Regions from separate parts of the Undibacterium sp. GrIS 1.8 genome, predicted to be linked through region 2. Evidence: predicted binding sites of a transcription regulator. Region 2 holds the regulator's gene; each other region holds the start of a gene.
The links. The regulator HrcA, encoded in region 2, represses chaperone genes, less so after heat shock. The targets are predictions, from matches to a motif close to TTAGCACTCNNNNNNNNNGAGTGCTAA.
Positions count from the first base shown of each region.

Region 1: a site for HrcA is predicted at 4,568-4,594, ahead of groES (co-chaperone GroES). Genes of this name have one in related genera too.
Region 3: a site for HrcA is predicted at 3,002-3,028, ahead of rpoH (RNA polymerase sigma factor RpoH). Genes of this name have one in related genera too.

Region 1 covers NZ_JBEONQ010000012.1:44,555-52,154, forward strand. Annotated here, with positions in the region: gene AAKU64_RS07620 (carotenoid biosynthesis protein) at 1-1,842, opposite strand, end outside; gene groL (chaperonin GroEL) at 2,391-4,040, opposite strand; gene groES (co-chaperone GroES) at 4,124-4,414, opposite strand; gene AAKU64_RS07635 (xanthine dehydrogenase family protein molybdopterin-binding subunit) at 4,859-7,123, opposite strand; gene AAKU64_RS07640 ((2Fe-2S)-binding protein) at 7,138-7,596, opposite strand.
Region 2 covers NZ_JBEONQ010000008.1:53,675-61,274, forward strand. Annotated here, with positions in the region: gene AAKU64_RS05515 (TolC family protein) at 1-684, opposite strand, end outside; gene AAKU64_RS05520 (hypothetical protein) at 845-1,288, opposite strand; gene arsH (arsenical resistance protein ArsH) at 1,581-2,315, opposite strand; gene arsC (arsenate reductase (glutaredoxin)) at 2,284-2,721, opposite strand; gene AAKU64_RS05535 (aquaporin) at 2,794-3,534, opposite strand; gene AAKU64_RS05540 (ArsR/SmtB family transcription factor) at 3,531-3,902, opposite strand; gene hrcA (heat-inducible transcriptional repressor HrcA) at 4,352-5,371, shown strand; gene AAKU64_RS05550 (response regulator) at 5,411-5,830, shown strand; gene fur (ferric iron uptake transcriptional regulator) at 5,885-6,322, opposite strand; gene AAKU64_RS05560 (outer membrane protein assembly factor BamE) at 6,673-7,278, shown strand; gene dapB (4-hydroxy-tetrahydrodipicolinate reductase) at 7,292-7,600, shown strand, end outside.
Region 3 covers NZ_JBEONQ010000022.1:50,410-58,009, forward strand. Annotated here, with positions in the region: gene AAKU64_RS12175 (COX15/CtaA family protein) at 1-414, shown strand, start outside; gene cyoE (heme o synthase) at 472-1,356, shown strand; gene AAKU64_RS12185 (SCO family protein) at 1,353-1,934, shown strand; gene rpoH (RNA polymerase sigma factor RpoH) at 2,038-2,934, opposite strand; gene AAKU64_RS12195 (cell division protein FtsX) at 3,165-4,079, opposite strand; gene AAKU64_RS12200 (cell division ATP-binding protein FtsE) at 4,133-4,810, opposite strand; gene ftsY (signal recognition particle-docking protein FtsY) at 4,869-5,921, opposite strand; gene rsmD (16S rRNA (guanine(966)-N(2))-methyltransferase RsmD) at 6,407-7,075, shown strand; gene coaD (pantetheine-phosphate adenylyltransferase) at 7,120-7,600, shown strand, end outside.

The DNA of each region.
Region 1 (7,600 bases), on a different contig from region 2:
CATCGTATTCATCAATGCCATACCAAGGCCGGGGCGAGGATCGGGATCAATTGGATCTGCGCGACCACGGGCTTGCATCTGATTGAACAGGGCTTCTGCTTGTTCCATAGTCTCAGCCATTAATTCGCGTCGAATCCCTAAAATGTGGCCTACCACATTCCATGTATGCAAATAGGCCAGCTCGTCTTCTTGAACTAATCCTAAGCCCAGTGTGCGCAGACTACGCAAAAATACATAACCAAAGGTGAGCAGGGTATAAGCCAGCTCTTCCTGATTACAAGGCAGACCGTCTTCGCCTAACTTCCAGCCGTGTGAGAACAGTGCCTGGTACATATTGTTGGAGGTCTCTGGCAATGCGCCCGCGGCTAGTGGCGGTATGACGCCGGCATCATTTTGATTTTGATGATTACCCAACGCCAGCACCAGATCGGCAGGATTGCCATGCAAAATCAAGTTACGTATGGTGGCGTGAATCAGGCGTACTTTAAGGATCTGTGCGACGCCGCTGCCGTCTGGTTTGGTCAACCCACCCGCCAACATGACAGGGAAGATCATCGCCGCAGTGGAGCGTACCCGGTACTCAGTGTGTTTCTCTAATTGTCCTGCAATATGCAATACCGCCGACAGGTCGGGTATGACATAGCATTGCGGCAGGCTAGAGCAAAAAAGCAAAGAGCACGACAACATGCCGTAGTCGATAAACAAGGTCTCGGCACGATGTATTTGCGCCAGATCTGCCCATGGCGGTAGCGCACGCCCTTCGTGCAGATAGCTTTGTAAGTTGGCGCTGATATCGGCTGGCGTGGCTGGGTTGGCAGGTGTCCAGTGATAGATGGCGGCGTTGGATTGCCATTGCTCAAATTGTTGATTGATGATGCCGATTTTTTGCCAGTGCATGGCATGTACTCGCAAAAAATCGATTCCTGTGGCCGCATCCCAAGGGCCGAGAATCGCGGCAATGGTATTGTCTGCCAAGGGGTCCGCCTGATATTGGGCTTGGTCTAATTCGGCATCGCTGACTTTACTTTCTGACGGCGGCACTGGTTCTATCGTCCACTGCCACCAGCCAGCAAAGGCGCACAGCAAAGGTATGCCCATCACAAATACGGTCATGCTACGGATTTCTACAGGGTAGCCTAGCAATAACTGGAAGATCATCCCACTGGCGTATAAACCCATCGGCAACAGTGCCTCTTGTTTGCTAAACGCCACACCGGGTTTTTTAATCGCATCCCGAGTGGAAAGGCGGAAGGTCAGTAAAATCATCGACGACACAAAGACCCAGCCAAAAAATCCCTGAATAGTTTCGCCAAACCACCAGCCATCAGTTTTGGTCATGATCCAGGCTTTGAGTACGAATACCATATACGGGTCTGCGCCCAGATCAAATGCAGTCACCAGCATCGCTGCTAAAAACGACATGAACAATATATTGCCGGACGCGGAGGAAGTGTCCAGCGGCGTGCGCCAGACAATCAAGTTGCTGATCACATAGCAAGAGTAGGTCAGCGCAAACCACATTAGCGGGATCACCATCGGCACATCACCTAAGCGCCAGCCCAGCACCTCGGTGTAGGTGTAGCTACCAAAAAACCAGCCATGTGATGCTCCCATTTGCTCGGCAAACCAGCCAAAACTCAGGGCAATCGCGACAAACTTGAGTGCTGCTTTGCCACCAAGCAAATGGATGGCATTGGCCCAACACATTGCAAACATGAGAACAGAGCTACAAACAATCGCAATCGTAGTGTCGTTGTGGGTGCGTAAAGCGGTAGCAATTAAAAAACCTGCGAATAGAAAGTAACTAATAGCGGGTAGACGTGCTGACAGTGATTTCATCATGGCTCTATGGTCTTGTAAGTCGTTATTGAAATAATGTCCGGACTTGCAGCAAACTGCTTTTGCGTCACTCGGTTAGCAACTTTGCTTAAGCCCTACATCTGAACACGGATGAGAATGCATTAGAGAAATCTTGCGTTGTACAAGTATAAATTTCTCTGTTAAGAATATTACTCTAAGAACATTATTTATTTTCAACAGATTGACGTTGTATTTACACAGATGCGTTGTCTTGCCTGAATAGTTTTATCCTCTTTCGATTTGCCCGGCACGGCATGGAATAACCGAAAATAAATATACTCCCCATTAAATTATAAAAAATATACTTATTGTCCAATGATTATATGGACGATTTAAATATACATACTATGAGTATATTCATTCTTGGTTTGCAGCCGTATGATTTCATGCTATCCCCTAACTCTGTACACAGTTAATCTTACAAAATAAAAAAGCTCCACAGTTTTCACTGTGAAGCTTTTTTGCTTAGCTTTTGCTTACCTAATGTGGCGTATTGCACGCCACGTTCAGCGAAGTTATTCCTTGCGGAATTACATCATGCCGTCCATACCGCCCATGCCGCCCATACCACCCATGCCGCCGCTCATACCACCAGATTTGTCATCTGGTAATTCGGCAACCAAAGCATCAGTTGTCAAGATCAAGCCAGCGACAGACGCTGCATTTTGCAAAGCAGAGCGTGTTACTTTTGCTGGGTCCAGAATACCCATTTCGATCATGTCGCCATAAGTATCGTTAGCAGCGTTGAAACCGAAGTTACCTGTGCCGTTAATGATGGCGTTGACAACAACGCTTGGCTCGCCACCGGCGTTAGCAACGATTTCACGCAATGGCGCTTCGATCGCTTTCAACACCAGTTTGATACCGGCTTCTTGATCTGGATTGTCACCTTTGATGACGCCAGCAGCTTGACGTGCGCGCAACAGAGCAACACCACCGCCAGGAACAACGCCTTCTTCTACCGCAGCGCGAGTCGCGTGCAGAGCATCTTCAACGCGGGCTTTTTTCTCTTTCATTTCAACTTCAGTTGCAGCACCAACCTTGATCACAGCAACGCCGCCTGCCAACTTGGCAACGCGTTCTTGCAGTTTTTCACGGTCGTAGTCAGAAGTTGCTTCTTCGATTTGCGCGCGGATTTGTTTAACGCGTGCTTCGATACCAACAGCTTGACCAGCACCATCAATCACTGTCGTGTTTTCTTTACCGATTTCGATACGTTTAGCTTGACCCAGATCAGCCAAAGTCGCTTTTTCTAATGTCAGACCAACTTCTTCAGCAATTACTTGGCCGCCAGTCAGGATAGCGATATCTTCCAACATCGCTTTACGACGATCACCAAAACCAGGCGCCTTAACAGCGGCTGTTTTCAGAATGCCACGGATGTTGTTGACAACCAGAGTGGCCAATGCTTCGCCATCGACATCTTCTGCGATGATCAGCAATGGACGACCTGATTTAGCGACTTGTTCCAAGATTGGGAGCAAATCACGGATGTTCGAGATTTTTTTGTCGAACAACAGGATGAACGGATTTTCCAGAATCACGGATTGTTTTTCCGGGTTGTTGATGAAGTACGGTGACAGGTAGCCACGGTCAAACTGCATACCTTCAACGATGTCCAGCTCATTGTCTAAAGATTTACCATCTTCAACAGTGATTACGCCTTCTTTGCCGACTTTGTCCATTGCTTTTGCAATGATGTCGCCGATGTTTGCATCGGAGTTAGCAGAGATAGAACCAACTTGAGCGATCTCTTTGTTGGTTGTAGTTGGCTTGGACAACACTTTGATTTCAGCAACGATGGCTGTAACCGCTTTGTCGATACCGCGCTTCAGATCAGTTGGGTTGAAACCAGCAGCAACGTATTTGAAACCTTCGCGAACAATCGCTTGTGCCAATACAGTTGCTGTTGTTGTACCGTCACCAGCGTTGTCAGAAGTGCGTGAAGCAACTTCTTTCACGAGCTGCGCGCCCATGTTTTCTAATCTGTCTTTGAGTTCGATTTCTTTAGCGACTGAAACACCATCTTTAGTCACTGTAGGTGCGCCGAAAGAGCGTTCCAGGACAACGTTACGACCTTTAGGGCCCAGTGTTACTTTAACTGCGTTAGCAAGGATGTTAACGCCATTAACGATCTTAGCGCGTGCATCATCGCCGAAAATTACTTGTTTAGCTGCCATGTTAAATCTCCAGAATCTTGAATGGAATATTGTTTTCAGTCTGCATTACAGAGTAAATAACAGACTGAATTACAAAAAATGAATTACTTCTGAACGACTGCGAAAACGTCTTCTTCGCGCATTACCAGAACTTCATTGCCGTCAACTTTGACTGCTTGACCAGAATATTTGCCAAACAGGACGCGGTCGCCCACTTTGACTTCTAATGGACGTACTTTGCCGTCGTCGAGTTGTTTGCCGTTACCAACCGCCAAAACTTCACCTTGATCTGGTTTTTCAGCCGCCGCGTCAGGCAATACGATGCCAGATGCTGTTTTTGTTTCTTGATCCAGACGCTTGACGATAATGCGGTCGTGCAGGGGACGAAGGTTCATACAAACTCCTTGTGATTAGCTAAAAATAGCAATGGTTTTACAAAATAATGTAAGACACTGTGCTGCGATGCTCTGCAACGTTACCGGTGTCTCACGGACAAAGATGATATTTAAATAATGGTTGCTACAAAAATAAGTACAGGTCAGAGATTGTTAGCACTCTCTCCCGACGAGTGCTAATTATATGGGCGGAAGACGCCTATTTCAAGGCTGATTGAAGTGAAATATTAAAAATACTTTAATAATCAGATGCTTATCGATGATGAAGTTATGTTGAATTTTTTTTAATTTTGATTTGGAATCAAAAAGTCATCAAAAATATCCGTTTAGCACGACTCTACATGGTGCAAAAAGAAAATCGACAACGATGAAAAAAATCGGGATAGCGAATCTATTCGATTACGCTACCCCGATTATATTTATGCCGTGATTACCGCAGGATGATTACGCTAGTTTGAACGGCAATTCGCGTAAGCGTTTGCCAGTCGCTTTAGCAATCGCATTTGCAAAAGCCGGCGCCAGCGGAGGTAATCCAGGTTCGCCCATACCGGTCGGTGCATCCGCACTTGGTACGATATGCACGCTGACTTTTGGCATTTCTGTAATTCGTGGCACGACATAATCACCGAAATTACTTTGTTCCACCACGCCATCTTTTAGAGTGATCGCCGCACCCGGTAAGCACATCGATAAACCCATCAACGCACCGCCCTGGACTTGAGCTTCGATACTCTTAGGATTAACGGCAAGATTGCAATGGATGCCTGCTGTGACGTTATGCAGTGTCGGTGTGCCATCTTTGACCGAGGCTTCTACGACATAAGCCACGACCGTCTGGAAGGATTCATGCACTGCAACGCCCCACGCATGACCTTTGGCTAAGGTCTTTTTACCATAGCCGGACTGAGCGACGGCTAATTGTAAGGCGGCTTTATGACGCGGATGCTGATCGCCGATCAGGCTTAAACGATAAGCGACCGGATCTTGCTTGGTCATTGTTGCAATCTCGTCGAGCAAGGTTTCCATCACGAAAGCGGTATGAGTAGAGCCGACGCTGCGCCACCACAATACCGGCACATTGACTTTGGGATGATGTACTGACAGACGCATAGGAATTTCGTATGGCTCTTTCATCCCTTCCAGTGCGGTGGAGTCAATCCCGTCTTTAACCATCATGGCTTCAAACGGTGTGCCAGCCAGAATCGATTGTCCTACGACCACATGATCCCAACCGGCGATTTTTCCCTTGGCATCAAAACCGATTTGTGCCCGATGCACATGCATAGGCCGGTAGTAACCGCCTTTGACATCATCTTCACGACTCCACAACGTGCGAACCGGCGCGGTCAATCCTGCGGTCTTGGCGGCTTTGGCAACAGTGCATGCTTCTGCCACAAAATCGCTGGTCGGCACTGCCCGGCGACCAAATCCACCGCCTGCCATTTGCGTGTTGACCTTGACGTTTTGCGGTGGGATTCCCAATACTTTTGACGCTGCAAGACCGTCTATGCCTGGCATTTGTGTTCCTACCCATAGTTCTACTTTGTCACCATTGATCGCCACGGTGCAATTGAGTGGCTCCATCGGCGTATGCGCTAAAAATGGGAAGACGAATTCAGCATCGATCTTCATTGGTGCTGCCGCCATGCTTGAAATATCGTCGTTAAATTTCAGCTTACCAGTTTGTTTCGACAGCTCTTTGTAGCTCACTAATAATTGCGCACTATCTGCTTTTTCAACAGCCGAGTTATCCCATTGGATTTTGAGTGCGTCACGGGCTTGCTTGGCAGACCAGTAGCCATCGGCAATCACGGCAATACCCTCTCCACCACGATCAACCGGGATGCGGATAACGGCCTTCACGCCGCGCATTGCTTTGGCGGCTGTGTCGTCTACGCTGGCAATTTTTGCACCGAATACCGGAGGGCGGGCAACGACCGCTGTCAACATGCCAGGCAGATGGGTATCGATCCCGTATTGTTGCGAGCCAGTCGATTTTGCTCTGGCATCAAGGCGCCCGGTAGGTTTACCGATCAGACGGAAATTCTTCGGATCTTTGAGCGTCACTTTTTCTGGTACCGGCTGGCTCATCGCTGCTTCTGCCAGTTCACCGTAACTTAACTTTTTACCGCCCGGGCCGATCACGACACCATTTTGTGTTTTTAAACTGCTGGCATCTACATTCCATTGCTTCGCTGCTGCAGCGACCAGCATGGCGCGTGTACGCGCGCCTAGTTCGCGATACTGTGTGTACGAATTTTTGATCGAACTGGAACCGCCCGTTAAATGAATTCCAAACACAGGATCAACATAGGCAGGGTTGCTGTCACCATGCACACTCTTGACTTTGCTCCAGTCGGCATCCAGCTCTTCTGCCAGTATCAGCGGTAAACCAGTCTGCACACCTTGTCCAAAATCGAGCCGGTTGATGGTGATCGTGGTCGTACCATCTTTATCAATCCGGACAAACGCCGCTGGTTGTTCGATTGCTTTCAGTCCGCCGGCTTTCGCTGTAACCGAATCTTGACTGTTTTGTGCGTTGCCGATGAGCGGATATACGCCGAGAGCAAAACCGCTGATGGTCGCAACTTTTAAAAAACGGCGACGTGGCAGGTCAGCTTGTGCGCTGACAGCATTGTTTGCGCCGGACTCTTGCTCGAACATGGCTTGCAATTGTTTTGGTAATTCATTACTGATATCAAAATGCATGATCGTCTCCTGGTTCAGGCAAGGTGGGTGGCTGCATCATGGATTGCAGCGCGGATACGGACATAGGTTCCACAACGGCAGATATTGCCCGCCATTGCGGCATCAATATCGGCATCGCTCGGTTTTTTATTCGACTTCAGAAGCGCTGTCGCGCTCATGATCTGTCCGCTTTGGCAGTAGCCGCACTGCGCGACGTCATGCTTCACCCAGGCGTCTTGCACTACCTTGCCAACTTTGTCGCCGGACATGCCTTCGATCGTCGTGATCTTTTGTCCTGCCACTGCAGAAATCGGCGTGACGCAAGAACGCGTAGCTTGCCCGTTGATATGCACGGTGCAGGCGCCGCACAAAGCCTGACCGCAGCCAAACTTGGTGCCAGTCAGACCCAGCGAATCGCGTAAGGCCCACAACACTGGCGTACTGGGATCGGCATCGAGAGTATGTTCTTTGTTATTGATATTGAGAGAGGTCATGGCT
Region 2 (7,600 bases):
CAGGGCATTAAAGTTGCCCGCTGCTTTCATGCGTTTGGCCAGTTCTGCGCCGGCTTCGGCAGATCTTTTGACTTGTTGAAGATAGCGTACGGACTCTTCTGCTGCCACCGCGATGAAGTAGGCTTTACGGGTTTCTGCCACCAGGTTCAGCATATCCATCATGACTTGACGCTGGGTTTGCTCAAAGCGATGACGCTCCATTTTGCTAGTGAGTGGCATCGCAATCAAGCGGGCAATATTGAAGCTGATACCCCGATCAAATTCAACTTCATCACCGCGTCGCAAGCGGCTAAAGCTGAAACCAGGATTGCTCATGCGACCTGCCTGTACCAGATCAGATTCAGCAATGCCCAACGTATCAAATGAGGCCTGCAAGCCTTTGTTATTCAGCAGCGCGAGTTGCACTGCTGCGTCAACCGTTAATGCTTCAGCGAGTAATTCTTTATTGCGGTCGTTGACTTGCTGCCGGTCTACATCACTTTTAATCCACTGCACGTTTTTATGCAGTTTGTCGGTAGCTGTTTGTTGTACAACAGCGAAGCCACCGTCCTGGCTAAATGAGGCGCAGGCAGAGAGCGTGATGCACGCCGTAAATGCCGAGCAGAGTTTTATGTAGCGGCGCGATCGCTTTGGTAATAGATAAATAATGTCCCAATATGCATAGGACGATTTTTGGTAATTCATGCGATACCTCTTGGTTAGCCATCCAGCGAATGGTAGAAATTCCCATTGATGGAGACAGAAAAAAGTAGATTAACTATGGCTTATAGTTTTGGGCTTGCAGCATGCGAGTGCTGACACTGTATGACCGCAATGACAAATTGCGGACGCGACAAGACACTGCTTAAGCGAAAAATCGAGGAGGGCGTTCTGGAGCGTTGGTAATAAATCCAACGTGGGAGATAGTTTGAAAAGCGATACGTTCAGATGCTGCTGCATTGACTTGCGGTTTGATCGCATCACTCAGAATCACAGCACCGACACAGCAAGCGGCGCAGGCACTGCATTTATGCTTGACCGATAGATTGGTGTCGCTACTGTGGTGGCTATGGCTATTATTGCCGGCTGCATTACTCACTGTATTGTTCACCTGATCGCTCAGCATATCGTGATGCATTTCATCATGCATGACTCGCTGATCTGATGGACTTGCGTGTTGTCGCATTGGGTGTGATGGGTTCATATGATGCTGACTGCCGCACATCAGCATAGAGGCCGCCGCGAACCCTTGCAGCGGGATCGCAATCATCAATATCCATAATAAGAATAGTCTGACGGGCTTTTTCATATGTCGACGATTATAGCGGGAAAATACGCTAGCGGACATCGCGCCAGTGTTGATGCGACTCCATTTGGTTTCTGTTTTGATCTACGTTTTGATCTCAGTCCGCTACACAATTGCCTATGGGTTATTAATATACTGTCATATGTATATATGGAGTGTCCATATAAAGTCTGGGCAATAAGAGATATTTTATAAAAAATAGGGGGAGTATATTTTTTTACGTAAGAATGTAGTGCTGGATGATTTTGCCGTATGTCGGTTAATTCAGATGGACGTCACGTTTTCTAATCGGTATTTATATCGATCCTTGGTTCACACGTTTGGGCAAAGCCTCGGCACTCTCTTTACGTTCGCTGTACCGATCCACCAGATACGGTGCGACATCGCGTGTCAGCAGCGTGAACTTCATCAACTCTTCCATCACATCCACTACACGGTCGTAATACGCTGATGGCTTCATCCGTCCCGCATCGTCGAATTCTAAAAATGCTTTGGCGATTGATGATTGATTGGGTATCGTCAGCATTCGCATCCAGCGACCCAAAATGCGCAACTGATTGACAGCATTGAACGATTGCGATCCGCCGGAGACTTCCATGACTGCCAGCGTTTTACCCTGTGTCGGACGCACAGCGCCGATTGACAGAGGAATCCAGTCTATCTGCGCTTTCATAATCCCGGTCATCGCGCCATGGCGTTCTGGCGAGCACCAGACCATGCCTTCCGCCCACAAAGATAAATCACGTAACTCTTTGACCTTGGGATGATCCTCCGGCGCGCCGTCCGGCAAAGGCAAACCTTGTGGATCGAACACGCGTACCTCACCGCCCATCGCTTCTAACAAACGAGCCGCCTCCAGCGTCAGTAATTTGCTATACGAGCGCTCGCGTAGCGAACCATACAGCAGCAAAAAACGCGGCGCATGTGTGGCAGGCGCTGCGGGTCTTAACTGTGTATTGTCAGGTACTGCAAATAAGTCCTGATCCAGATTAGGCAGATCATTTAGCTTGGACACGGCGAACCTCGTTATCAATCAATTCGATCACTTTTTCGCCATCTTCTTTGACGAATTCACCCAGTTGCGGTAACGGTAAAATATCTAACACCAGTTCCGACGGTCTGCATAGTTTCGTCCCCATCGGGCTTACAACAATCGGGCGGTTGATCAGGATGGGATGCTTCAGCATAAAGTTGATTAGCTCATCGTCAGTCCATTTGCTGTCGTCCAATTTGAGCTCTTCGTACGGAGTCCCTTTTTGTCGTAGCAAGTCACGCACCGGGATGCCCATGGCCGCAATTAACTCCAGCAATTTATCGCGACTTGGCGGCGTGATCAGGTATTCAATGACCTCTGGCTCGACACCAGTATTGCGGATTAAGGCCAGCGTATTGCGCGAGGTGCCGCATTTGGGATTGTGATAAATCGTGATCGTCATGGAAGTCCGCCTAGGTAATTAAGTAATTAAGTAATAGTTAGCTTAAAAAATATTGAGAGTAGCCGGAATGATTTAAGCAAAATCGTTGGGCGCAAGCTTGCTTGCTATGCTTTTTACTTCTGACAGCGGTGCTGGATAAAGCCAGCAAAATAGTAAAGTCGCAGCGGCCGCACCTAGCAACTGGGCAGCGATAAAGCCCGGCGTATCTGCCGGTCTGATTCCTGCAAAGGTATTGCTGGAGGCGCGCGCTAGAGTTACTGCTGGATTGGCAAACGATGTCGAGGAGGTGAACCAATATGCTGCTGTGATGTAAGTGGCGACGGCAAATGGCGTCAAACTTGGCTTGCTGCGCGAGCAGCCGATGATGGTGGCAATTAAGCCAAAAGTCGCAACAAACTCACTCCACCACTGGCCAGCACCGGTTCGTACATGTGTTGATGCAAAAAATAATGGATCATCAAACATGTAATGTGCAGCTGCCACACCCGCAAATGCCCCAACAATTTGAACGGCGATATAAGCTAACAATTCTGATGAGGGCAAATTTTTTTGCCATGCTTCGGATAGGCTGACTACCGGATTAAAATGCGCACCGGAGACCGCGCCAAACATCAAAATCAAGGCAACTAAACCAGTCCCGGTCGCTATCGCATTCGCCAGCAGAGCGATTGCAATATTGCCAGCGGACAAGCGTTCGGCCATGATGCCAGAGCCGATCACAATCGCGAGCAAAAACGCCGTACCCAGACCTTCGGCGACCAGACGTCGGGATAAGTTCGCTTTGATCCGATTATTAGCGGAGATTTGGGTCATAGGTTTGCAGTACTGCCGTGATTATTCTCTCGCTCGGTGACTTGCTGATCCACCGGTGCGCAGGTCGCGTTTGGAGAGCAAGGATTTCCGCCACAACAGTTTTCCGTCAAAAAGCCGATCAGATCATTCATCACCGTAAAATTGGCGGCGTAAATCATAAATCGCCCATCTTGTTGCACCGTAATCAAACCGGCATGCATCAGCTCTTTTAGATGAAAGGATAAAGACGATGGCGCAATGCCAAGGAGTTCGCTGATTTTGCTGGCGATGACGCCGCTGGGGCCACTTTGGACTAGCAAGCGGAAGATCGCCAGGCGGGAATCTTGGGCAATCGCGGCGAGGGCGCTAACAGCTTGTTTAGTTTCCATATTTAATTCCCCTTGTTTTAACCCAGATTTTCCATCAGACCGCTACCACTTCGCAAAAAACGCAGACGGCGTGCGGTCTTCAGAGGGATAACACCACCGCGATTTGAGTGCGAGCGCTACAGCGACAATTGCACCTTTGGCGAACTGCCTGGCGTTGTTGCTCCTCCTAGCAAGATTCAGCTTGCGTCGTCGTCGCGTCTAGCCAGTCAGTCCGCCAAAGGCGCACTTGCCGCTGTTCCAATGGGAAATCTGGGTTTAATTTTCTATTTTATTTCAATAATTCTATATTAATTGAAATATTAAAGTAAACAGATTTTATGAAGATGTATCGAGGGAAAATTTGAGAATTGCATTAAAAGCACCAAATAATAAGCGTCTTGCTTCATTGCAAGCGAATATGGGTTTATATTTGTATGTCATTGATTACAACGCTCGCATAGAATACCAACATGCAACTCGATATTCGCGCACAAACATTACTTAAAGCTCTGGTAGAACGCTACATCGCTGATGGTCAGCCGGTGGGTTCGCGGGCGCTTTCAAAAATTTCTGGACTGGAGTTATCTCCGGCCACCATTCGTAATGTGATGGCAGATCTGGAAGAAATGGGCTTTGTCGCCAGCCCGCATACGTCGGCTGGACGGATTCCGACCCCGCGCGGGTACCGCGTGTTTGTGGACAAACTACTGACCGTGCAGGAATTTGATGGCACTGCGCTGGAGTCGCGTATGCAAGCGAGCGTGTTTTCTAATTCCCCACAAAAAATTATTTCTAACGCGGCTCAGGTGTTGTCGTCGCTATCGCAATTTGCAGGTGTAGTCATGACCCCGCGGCATGAATCAACATTTCAGCAAGTCGAGTTTTTACGCTTATCTGAAAAGCGGATTTTGCTAGTCGTGGTTGCGCCCAATGGTGAGGTGCATAACCGCTTGCTGCTGACCGATGTTGATTACAACTCCTCGCAATTGGTGCAGGCCGCGAATTATCTGAATCAAAATTTTGGTGGATTGAGTTTTGAAGATGCTCGCTTACGTATCAACACTGAATTACGCCAATTGCAAAACGATATGACGCGCCTAATGCAAGCGGCGGTCGAAGCAGGCAGTGATGCGATGTCAGATCAGTCGGACGAGGTTGTGATTTCAGGCGAGCGCAATTTGCTCAATGTGCAGGACTTGTCGAATAATATGACTTCTTTGCGTAAGTTATTTGATATGTTCGAGCAAAAAACCGGGCTGATGCAATTGCTGGATGTGTCTAGTAAAGCGACAGGGGTACAAATTTTTATCGGAGGCGAATCGCAACTCGTACCGATGGATGAAATGAGTATTGTCACTGCGCCTTATGGCGTGAACGGTAAAATTGTAGGCACGCTTGGGGTGATAGGGCCAACTCGTATGGCTTATGAACGTGTTATTCCTATTGTTGATATCACTGCAAAGCTACTCTCAAATGCGCTAAGTCAATAGCCGATATCCAGTATCCAAACTCCAAATAGTGAGGTTGTTATGAACAACAAAAATATCTCTGTTTTAATTGTTGACGACAATGATATGACTCGTGAGGTTTTACGGGTAGTACTGCGCAGCGAGGGTTATAACGTCGTTGGCGATGCTTCTGATGGTGGGTCGGGTTTGGAAATGGCGATCAAACTCAATCCGCAAATTATTCTATTGGATGTAGTTATGCCTAAAATCGGCGGCTTAGAAATATTGCCAAAAATGAAGGAGGCATTGCCAAATGCGATGATTTTGATGGTGACTGCGAATAAAGATCAAGCCACGGTGACGGAGGCTGTTAAAGCCGGTATTCACGGCTATATCGTAAAACCTTTTAATTCACAGCGAGTGATTGATGCAGTGGCAGGGGTAGTAGAAAAAATTCGTAAGCAAAGTGCTAGCAGCGAAAATACCAGTAGCGACGTTTGAGTACGAATTTGATCAGTAAATATCAGTAGAAGCTGATACTTGTGTTCTCATTTTTTATGATTTGCGATTTCTGTGTTCGCAATTTTGTTTGGTGCAATGACCATACATCGCTAGCGAATGTTCAGCAATAGTAAAGCCACGCTCCAGTGCAACGGCATGTTGTTGCTTCTCAATTTGCTCGTCATAGAACTCTTCTACCAAACCGCAGTCCAAACAGACCAAATGGTCGTGATGCGAACCTTCGTTTAGTTCAAAGATGGCTTTGCCGGTTTCAAAATGATTGCGATTTAACAATCCGGCTTGTTCGAACTGCGTTAAAACCCGATATACCGTCGCTAAACCGACATCCATATTTTCATTCAGCAGAATTTTATAAACATCTTCCGCTGTCAGATGGCGAACTGGGCTACTTTGGAAAATTTCTAAAATTTTCAGCCTTGGCAAAGTCGCTTTCAGGCCGCTGGATTTGAGATTGGGAGTGGTATTCGTCATGTTTTCGGTCAAAAAGAGTGTATCTGCTTTATGATATCGGGTTTAGAGCTTAACTCAAAGTGAATCTCAGCATAATCCCGGCGTAACTTCAGGGTGGTTTTTTGGGGTTTTAATCGACGTATATTAAGCTTGCATCAGTGAGTAATTTCATTATGCTGCGTTGTCCTAAGATTATCTCGCGCTGTATTTGTGTTCTTTGTGTAGGCTCTCACTTAAGTTGCCACCTAAGTTACTACCCAAGTAACGCCAAAGTTAAACGTAATAAATTAGTAAGTAAGATTGATATAAGCTGTTTGAATTAATTATTTTTTGCAAACTGTACACCGTTGCACATCACATTGAGGTTATTTATGCGATTGTTGTTTTCTGAAGTATCCCGAGGTACCGCGCAAGGCTTGACTGCTCTCGCTTTGGCGTTTGGTGTAGTTGGTGTCTCTGGCTGCGCTATGCTCAATCCTATGGTGGATACACCGCCAGTGACCAAGCTCCCTAGTTCCACTGACTCCGCAGTGACGGATACTGGTAACAAAGACGGCGCCAAACTCAATTCTGCTGATGGCGCACAAAAAACGACGCCAACCGGTGTATCCAAATTTTTAGGTTATATCTCGCCTTACCGGATTACGATTCAGCAAGGTAACTTTGTCTCGCAAGAGATGGTATCGCAACTCAAAGAAGGCATGACCCGTGAGCAAGTCCGATTTTTGCTGGGCACGGCATTATTGACCGATATGTTCCACGAAGACCGCTGGGACTACCCGTTCCGTTTATTAAAGCCGAACGGCGAATTACTCACCAGCCGTGTGGCGGTATTTTTTAAGAACAATACTGTGCAACGTTTTGAGGGGGGTAATTTGCCCAACGAAAAAGACTACTTAGCCAATATTACGACTTCTGCAATTGGTGTGAGAGCTGAATCTTCTATCCTGACGACGGATAAAGATAAGAAAAAATAATCAAGGTATTCCGATGACAGTATTAAAAATCGCCGTGACTGGTGCATCTGGTCGCATGGGTAAAATGTTGATCGAGACCATCACTGCGGCAGATGATGTTGCACTGGTCGGCGCACTGGATTTGCCTGGATCGCCTGCTTTGGGTGCTGATGCCGGTGCCAGTTTAGGCAAGCCAGTTGGCGTTTTAATTGAGTCTGATTTGTCGACGGCTTTGGCAGATGCTGATTGTCTGATCGACTTTACCCGTACTGAAGGCACCTTAACGCATCTGGCTTACTGCGCGGAACATGGCATTAAGATGGTTATTGGTACGACTGGTTTT
Region 3 (7,600 bases), on a different contig from region 2:
ACTAACTACGCTGCACTAGCCTGTCAAGATTACCCTTTGTGTAATGGACAGCTAATACCTGACATGGATTTTAACCACGGATTCTCTCTGTGGCGCAAATTAGGCCAAACCATGGCAGGTGATTATTTACCGTTTCAGGCACTGGTTGCTGTACATTGGGTGCATAGGAATTTTGCTCTGCTGGTGATTGCGGTCGTTGCTTGGGTTGGATATAAAGCCAGTAAAACTAAGGGCTTGTCGTCCTTGGGGAAAAAGATATTGCTGGTGATCGCCATACAATTTTTGAGTGGTGTATCTACAGTCTATTTTTCCTGGCCGCTTTTTATTGCGGTTTTGCATAACGGTGGCGCTGCGCTGCTGTTGCTATTGCTGACCATGTTAAACTACCGCGCCAGGCATTTGAAAAACGTCTAAGTAATATATGCCTGAAATCGGCCTGACATCGTGTATGTCCTCTCTCTTTAGTTCAATATGACGTCACTTAGTATTCCCTCTAACCGATACGCCCAGTACTGGGCCTTGACCAAGCCGCGTGTGACGCAATTGGCCGTGTTTTGTGCGGTGATCGGTATGTTTCTGGCGACGCCTGATTTGCCTGACTGGCGCTTGGTGGTCGCGGCCACGATCGGGATCTGGTTGTTGGCTGGTGCTGCATTCGCCATTAATTGTCTGGTTGAACGTGAGATAGATTCTCGCATGGCGCGTACCGCTCGCCGCGCATCGGCACAGGGTGAAATCGGCCCGATGCAGATTTTGATTTTTTCTGGCGTGATCGGCGGCCTCGGTATGTGGGTTTTGTACGCACTCGTGAATCCGCTGACGATGTGGCTCACCTTCATTACCTTCGTCGGTTATGCCGTGATTTATACGATTATTCTGAAACCAGCCACGCCACAAAATATCGTGATTGGCGGATTATCCGGTGCGATGCCGCCAGCGCTGGGCTGGGCTGCGATTGCTAACGATGTTCCTATGCAGGCATGGCTGCTGGTATTGATTATCTTTGTCTGGACGCCACCACATTTCTGGGCTTTGGCGATGTACCGTCGCGATGATTACGCCAAATCAGGTTTACCGATGTTGCCGATTACGCATGGTTTAGAATTTACTCGTTTCCATATCTGGCTTTATACGATTGCTTTATTCGCTACCACGATGTTGCCTTACGCTGTGCATATGAGTGGTCTTATCTATCTTGCCAGCGCAGTGATTTTGGGTGCCATTTTCTTATGGTACGCATGGCGTATTTATCGTCACTATGACGATGCGTTAGCACGTAAAACTTTTACATTTTCGATCGTATATTTATCGTTGCTATTTGCGGCTTTATTGGTCGATCACTATATAAAATTATGACTACTATGCTGCGTTTAATCGGAATTATATTGGTGTTGTGTTTGTCTGCTTGCGATAAACCTGCACCTCAATTTATTAACACTGATTTGACGGGATTAGACTACGCCAAAGATTTTGCGCTAACAGATCACAATGGCAAAGCCCGCACTTTGGCTGACTTTAAAGGTAAAGCAGTAGCAATATTTTTTGGTTATACCCAGTGCCCCGATGTTTGCCCTACCACGATGGCAGAGATGGCTACGGTCATGAAGCAGCTTGGAAGTTCGTCCGATAAGGTGCAGGTCTTGTTTGTTACCATCGACCCTGAACGCGACACGCAAGCCTTGCTTGCTGCTTATGTTCCTAACTTTGATTCCCGGTTTTTAGGTTTGTATGGCGATGCTGCTGCGACTGCCAAAGTAGCAAAAGAATTTAAAGTGTTTTATCAAAAAGCACCGGGTTCGACGCCAAGTTCTTACACCATGGATCACACTGCTGGTACGTATGTGTTTGACCCCGAAGGACGGATTCGTTTATTTGTACGCAATGGGCAAAGCACCGATGCTATTGTCCATGATTTGAAAATATTACTTCAATAGGACTTACGCAAAACTGTCTCAGCTGCGTAAGTCCTGTTAATAAAAAAGGCGCTCAGTTCAGAACTGAGCGCCTTTTTACTGTTCCTTCTGTGCCGTTAGCTAATTAAGCAAAGCTCGCTAAAGCGCCTTTCATTTTCTTCAATGCTGCACTTTCAATCTGGCGAATACGTTCTGCTGATACGCCGTATTCGCTAGCTAATTCATGCAAAGTTGCGCCTGAGCCGTCATCGTTTTTTAACCAACGAGATTCAACGATGTGACGTGAACGTGCATCTAGTTTGGATAATGCTGTTTCCAAGCCTTCGCTTTGCAAACGATCCCGCTGACGTGACTCTAGTACACGAGTCGGCTCTTCAGATTCCGTTTTCAGGTACGCGATAGGTGCAAATTTATCATCTTCGTCATCGGTTGGTGCATCCAAAGCAATGTCGCGGCCTGACAAGCGCATTTCCATCTCGATGACTTCTTCACGCTTCACGTCCAGAATTTTTGCCAGAGCGTCTACCTGTTTTGGCGACATCGAATCCAAACCCTCTTTATGGCTGCGCAGATTAAAAAACAGTTTGCGCTGTGCTTTAGTCGTTGCTACTTTGACTAAGCGCCAGTTTTTCAGGATGTATTCATGCATTTCTGCCTTGATCCAATGCATCGCATAAGACACCAGGCGCACACCTTGATCTGGATCGAAGCGCTTAACGGCTTTCATCAAGCCGATATTGCCTTCCTGGATCAAGTCTGCATGCGGCAAACCATAACCTAAATAGCCGCGCGCGATAGACACTACCAGACGCAAGTGCGACATAACCAGTTGCTGTGCGGCACTCAGATCATTATTTTGTGTGAGACGTTTGGCAAGATCAATTTCTTGCTCATGCGTCAGCATAGGCAGACGGTTGACTGCCGAGATATAGGCGTCGATATTGCCCAGCGTGCCAGTAAAACCGAGTGCAAGCGCTGTGCTATCCGAAGTTGGCATCACAGATGTCGATGATTGATTCATTCTTCCTCCTTATTGCCGTCTATTTAGCGTAACTTTTGGGCTAAATCAGACATTTCAAGCCCTTATATTAGCACTCTCTTGAATTGAGTGCTAATACTCCAAATTTATATGCTTAAGCTAATTGATCGCTATTGATTTTTGATTGCTTATACGAAATAGCTATATTGATTTAGAGCAGGGAAACTTAGAAAAGTTGCAGCGGTTTTGCTTAAGTCTTGTTGAATTAAGGTTTAGCTAGCGCGTGCGAGTTGTCGGCGTACCGATAGAAAAGCACCAAACAGCCCGAGCACCACACTAGTTGCTAACAAGGCGAGGCTAGCCAACAATCCTAGCGGCACCAAGTGGAATTCCGATGCGTAGAGTTTGGCGAATTCTGCAATTGCCTGATTCAGCGGACGCAGAGACACTGCAATCAATGCCAATGCGGCGCAGCCAGCGAGCAATCCCAGTAGCGCGCCTGTGTAGTAATAGGGCCGGTGAATAAAGCTATTGGTCGCGCCAAGCAGACGGGCTATTGCAATTTCAGCCTGATGGGAGATCACTTGCAGACGCGTAGCGTTAAAAATCACCACGATCACCACCACGCTCAATGTAACCGCCAAAAATAGTAAGGATAATTGCAAAACTTGCACTAAAGCTGCCAGCCGTTTTACCCAAGCTGAATCAACTTGAACCACATCAACTCCTGGCAGACTTTTTAACTGTACTGTCAGAAACTCTACCCGGTTAGCATCTGAGTTGGATAGTGATAACACATAGGCGTCTGGCAGAGGATTGCCGCCCAAAGTCGATAAAACCTCTGCCAGGCTGGAGGTTTCTTCCATTGCCGCTAATGCTTTGTCCTTGGTCACAAAAGTGAGTTTGGCACTGACATTGGCATCTTTCAGTAGTTTTTTGATTGGCAGAGCTAATGCTATCGCGTCGGCGCGTGGTGTGTCTGGTGTCAAAAATACACTGATCTCTGGCTCAATCGAGAGCTGAGTTGAAATCGGGCGAATATTTTCGATCAGCGTTAATCCGGCAATCGGCAAAGCCAAAGCAATCGCGACCACTAGAACGTTAAATAAGAAATTGCCAGGGCTGGCGCGTAGATGAGCCAACGCACTTTTTAAGCCAAACAAATGCTGACGAAACCAGACGGTCATATAATTTTTTCCTGTTGCTTCAGACTTGAGGTGTTTCTTGAGATTGGATCAGTTTATGCCGCCATAGAGGATGATTGCCAGGAGTCACACAATTGCCCATGATTTAAATAAATCACTCGGCTGGCCTGATCTAAAAACTGTTCATCATGACTAGAGATAATACAAGTCACGCCGGCACTCTGGAAGGCTTTGAGCGCACTGATGACTTTGTTTGCATTGTCTCTGTCCAGAAAAGCGGTAGGTTCATCTGCCAGAATGATTTGCGGGCGATTGACAATTGCGCGGGCAGTGGCAACCCGTTGTTGCTCGCCGCCTGACAAGGCCAGGGGCATAGCATCCGCTTTATCTGCTAAGCCTACTTTTTCCAGGGCAGTGCGGGCACGGGTTTCTGCCTCGCTGGCAGAAGCGCTGACGACAATCAGCGGCAACATGACATTTGCCAGCACGCTACGGTCTAACAGCAAGCCTTTGTCCTGCAAAATCAGACCCAGTTTGCGGCGTAGATAAGGAATGCTGCCTGACTTTAGCTTGCCGATGTCTTGTCCGTTCACGCTGACGGTGCCGCTGCTAGGGCGTTCAATGCCTGCGATCATCTTCAACAGCGTTGATTTGCCCGCGCCTGAGGGGCCAGCTAAAAAAATCAATTCACCGGGTTTGATGGTGAGCGAAATATTGCGCAAAGCGACGGCGTCGCGTGAATATTCTTTAGAAACTTGCTGAAACTCTATCATCGGCAACATCCTTGATCTGGCTAAATAAATCAATGCAAATCAATGCAAATTGGTGAAATTAATTGAGCAGAGCATCCACAAATTCCTGAGCATTAAACGGTTGCAAGTCTTCAATCTGCTCGCCCACGCCGATGAAATAAACCGGTACCGGACGGGTTTTGGCAATCGCTGCTAATACGCCACCTTTGGCAGTACCATCGAGCTTGGTAATCACTAAGCCTGTCAGTGTGAGTGCATCATCAAATGCTTTTACCTGAGTTAAGGCATTTTGTCCGGTATTGCCATCAATGATCAATAAGACTTCTTGCGGTGCGCCATCCATGCCTTTGCCGATGACGCGCTTGATTTTTTTCAGCTCCTCCATCAAGTGCAACTGGGTCGGTAAACGACCTGCTGTATCCACCATCACAACGTCTATCCCTTTGGCACGGGCGGATGCGACTGCATCGAAGGCGACGGCCGCCGGGTCGCCAGATTCTTGCGAAATCACAGTGACGTTGTTGCGTTCGCCCCAAATCGTCAGTTGCTCACGTGCCGCTGCACGGAAAGTGTCACCCGCTGCGAGTAATACGGACTGTTGATTTTTCTGCAGATGTTTTGCTAGTTTGCCGATCGTAGTCGTTTTACCCGCGCCGTTGACGCCGCTAATCATCATCACCAAGGGTTGATGACGACCCAGCTCCAAAGGTTTTTGCAGCGGTGTCAGCAAATCTAAAAGCAAGGTCTTGAGGGCGAGTCTGACTTGCTCGGCCTCGGTTAATTTTTCTTCCTTGACCTTTTTCTTCAAACCATCCAACAAAAATTGCGTTGCTTCTACGCCGGCGTCGGAGGTCAGTAGTGCGGTTTCTAACTCTTCATATAAGTCATCGTCGATTTTTGCGCCGACAAATAGCGTGGTCAGGTTGGACGATGTTTTAGACAGTCCTGCTTTTAAACGACTGATCCAGGAGCGTTTTTCACTGACAGCTTCTGTGGCTTGATCGCTGCTGGCCAAAGATTCTGGCACAGTTAATGACGCGGTTGATGAGGCTGCTTCTGCGCTGGGTAGCGCTACTGTGGTTGGCAGCGAAGCAGGTTCTTCTTTGGGTTTTTTCTTGAAAAAGCTAAACATCGAGGTTTTAATAGGACAGAAGACGAACAGGTTAGAATGCAGCCATTCTAACAGAGCCCTATTGCCAGATTGACGAGCCTTGTGGTGCGCAGAGCTAATTTGTTGTCGATTGGCTGGTCTTGGGCGATCTTGAGGGAGTTTTGCTTACCTTACCTTACCTTACCTTACCTTACCTTACCTTACCTTACCTTATCTTATGCTGTTAAGCCTTAGCGCTAAATAAGCTTAGTTTTTTGGTGTAGTAACGCTCTTCTCGGTGCGTAATGTGGGTTGCATTTCATTAGTAGGATAGATACTCGTAGCTAGTATATTTGAGTTGTCCAAGCAATCGCTGGACAATAGAGCTGTTTCCCATAAAAAAATGGGGAGTATATTGATTTCTCTTCTATTGTTATAGTTTGTATTTTTAAGTAGGTTTTGTAATTCATGAATAAAATTGATTTCTTTTTCAAGCAGCTTAAAACTGCGCAACCTGACTCTCGTGCATGAAAGCTAAACCTAAAAAACCGACCACGCCCGCTGGTCCCAAGCGCGTTCCGCATCAGGTACGTATTATTGGCGGCCAGTGGAAGCGGACTTTGTTGCCCGTGATTGATGCCGAGGGTTTGCGCCCGACTCCTGATCGTGTCAGAGAAACTATTTTCAATTGGCTGGGACATTTGCTGGACGGCAGATGGCCAACCGTGCGCTGTCTTGATTTGTTTGCTGGCAGCGGCGCGCTGGGTTTTGAAGCCGCCAGTCGCGGTGCAGCTGCAGTCACAATGGTGGAATACCACACGCCCGCTTTTAAGCAGCTAGAGCAAGTCCAGCAAAAACTGGGCGCGCAGCAAATTGCCTTAGTTCGTGGCGATGCCTTGACGGTGGTGCAGTCGCTGGTAGCGCGCCAGCAACAATTTGATTTGATTTTTCTCGACCCGCCTTTTGCGCAAGGATTTTTAACCAAGATCGTGCCGCTGTGCGCCAAGTTGTTGGCGGCTGGTGGCTTGTTATATGTCGAAGCAGAAGCGGCCTTGCCAGAAGATCCTGCCGATCCGGCGTATCCAGAATGGTTGATTGATTGGAAACTGATTCGTGCAGATCAGGCAGGGAGTGTGTATTTCCACATACTGCAACGCAACATCTTGACACATGACATGCCCGAAATTCAGGCATAATGCCTTCTCAAATTGGTGCATAGACACAAAATCAGGGAGTAAAGATGGTCACAGCCGTATATCCAGGAACCTTTGATCCGCTCACGCGAGGTCACGAAGATCTGGTGCGTCGCGCCTCCGGTTTGTTTGAGACGCTGGTTGTTGGCGTTGCTGACAGCAAAAACAAAAAGCCTTTTTTCTCGCTGGATGAGCGTCTGCTGATCGCCAACGAAGTGCTGGGGCATTACCCAAATGTCCGGGTGGAGAGTTTTTCTGGTTTACTCAAAGATTTTGTCCGCAAGAACGACGCCCGGGTGATTGTGCGTGGCTTGCGGGCTGTGTCTGATTTTGAATATGAATTTCAAATGGCCGGTATGAATCGCTATTTGTTGCCGGATGTTGAAACCCTGTTTTTGACGCCATCAGACCAATACCAGTTTATCTCCGGCACCATCGTGCGCGAGATCGCTATGCTGGGCGGGGATGTGTCGAAATTTGTATTCCCGTCGGTGGATAAATGGCTGCAAACTAAAGTACTTGAGCAGG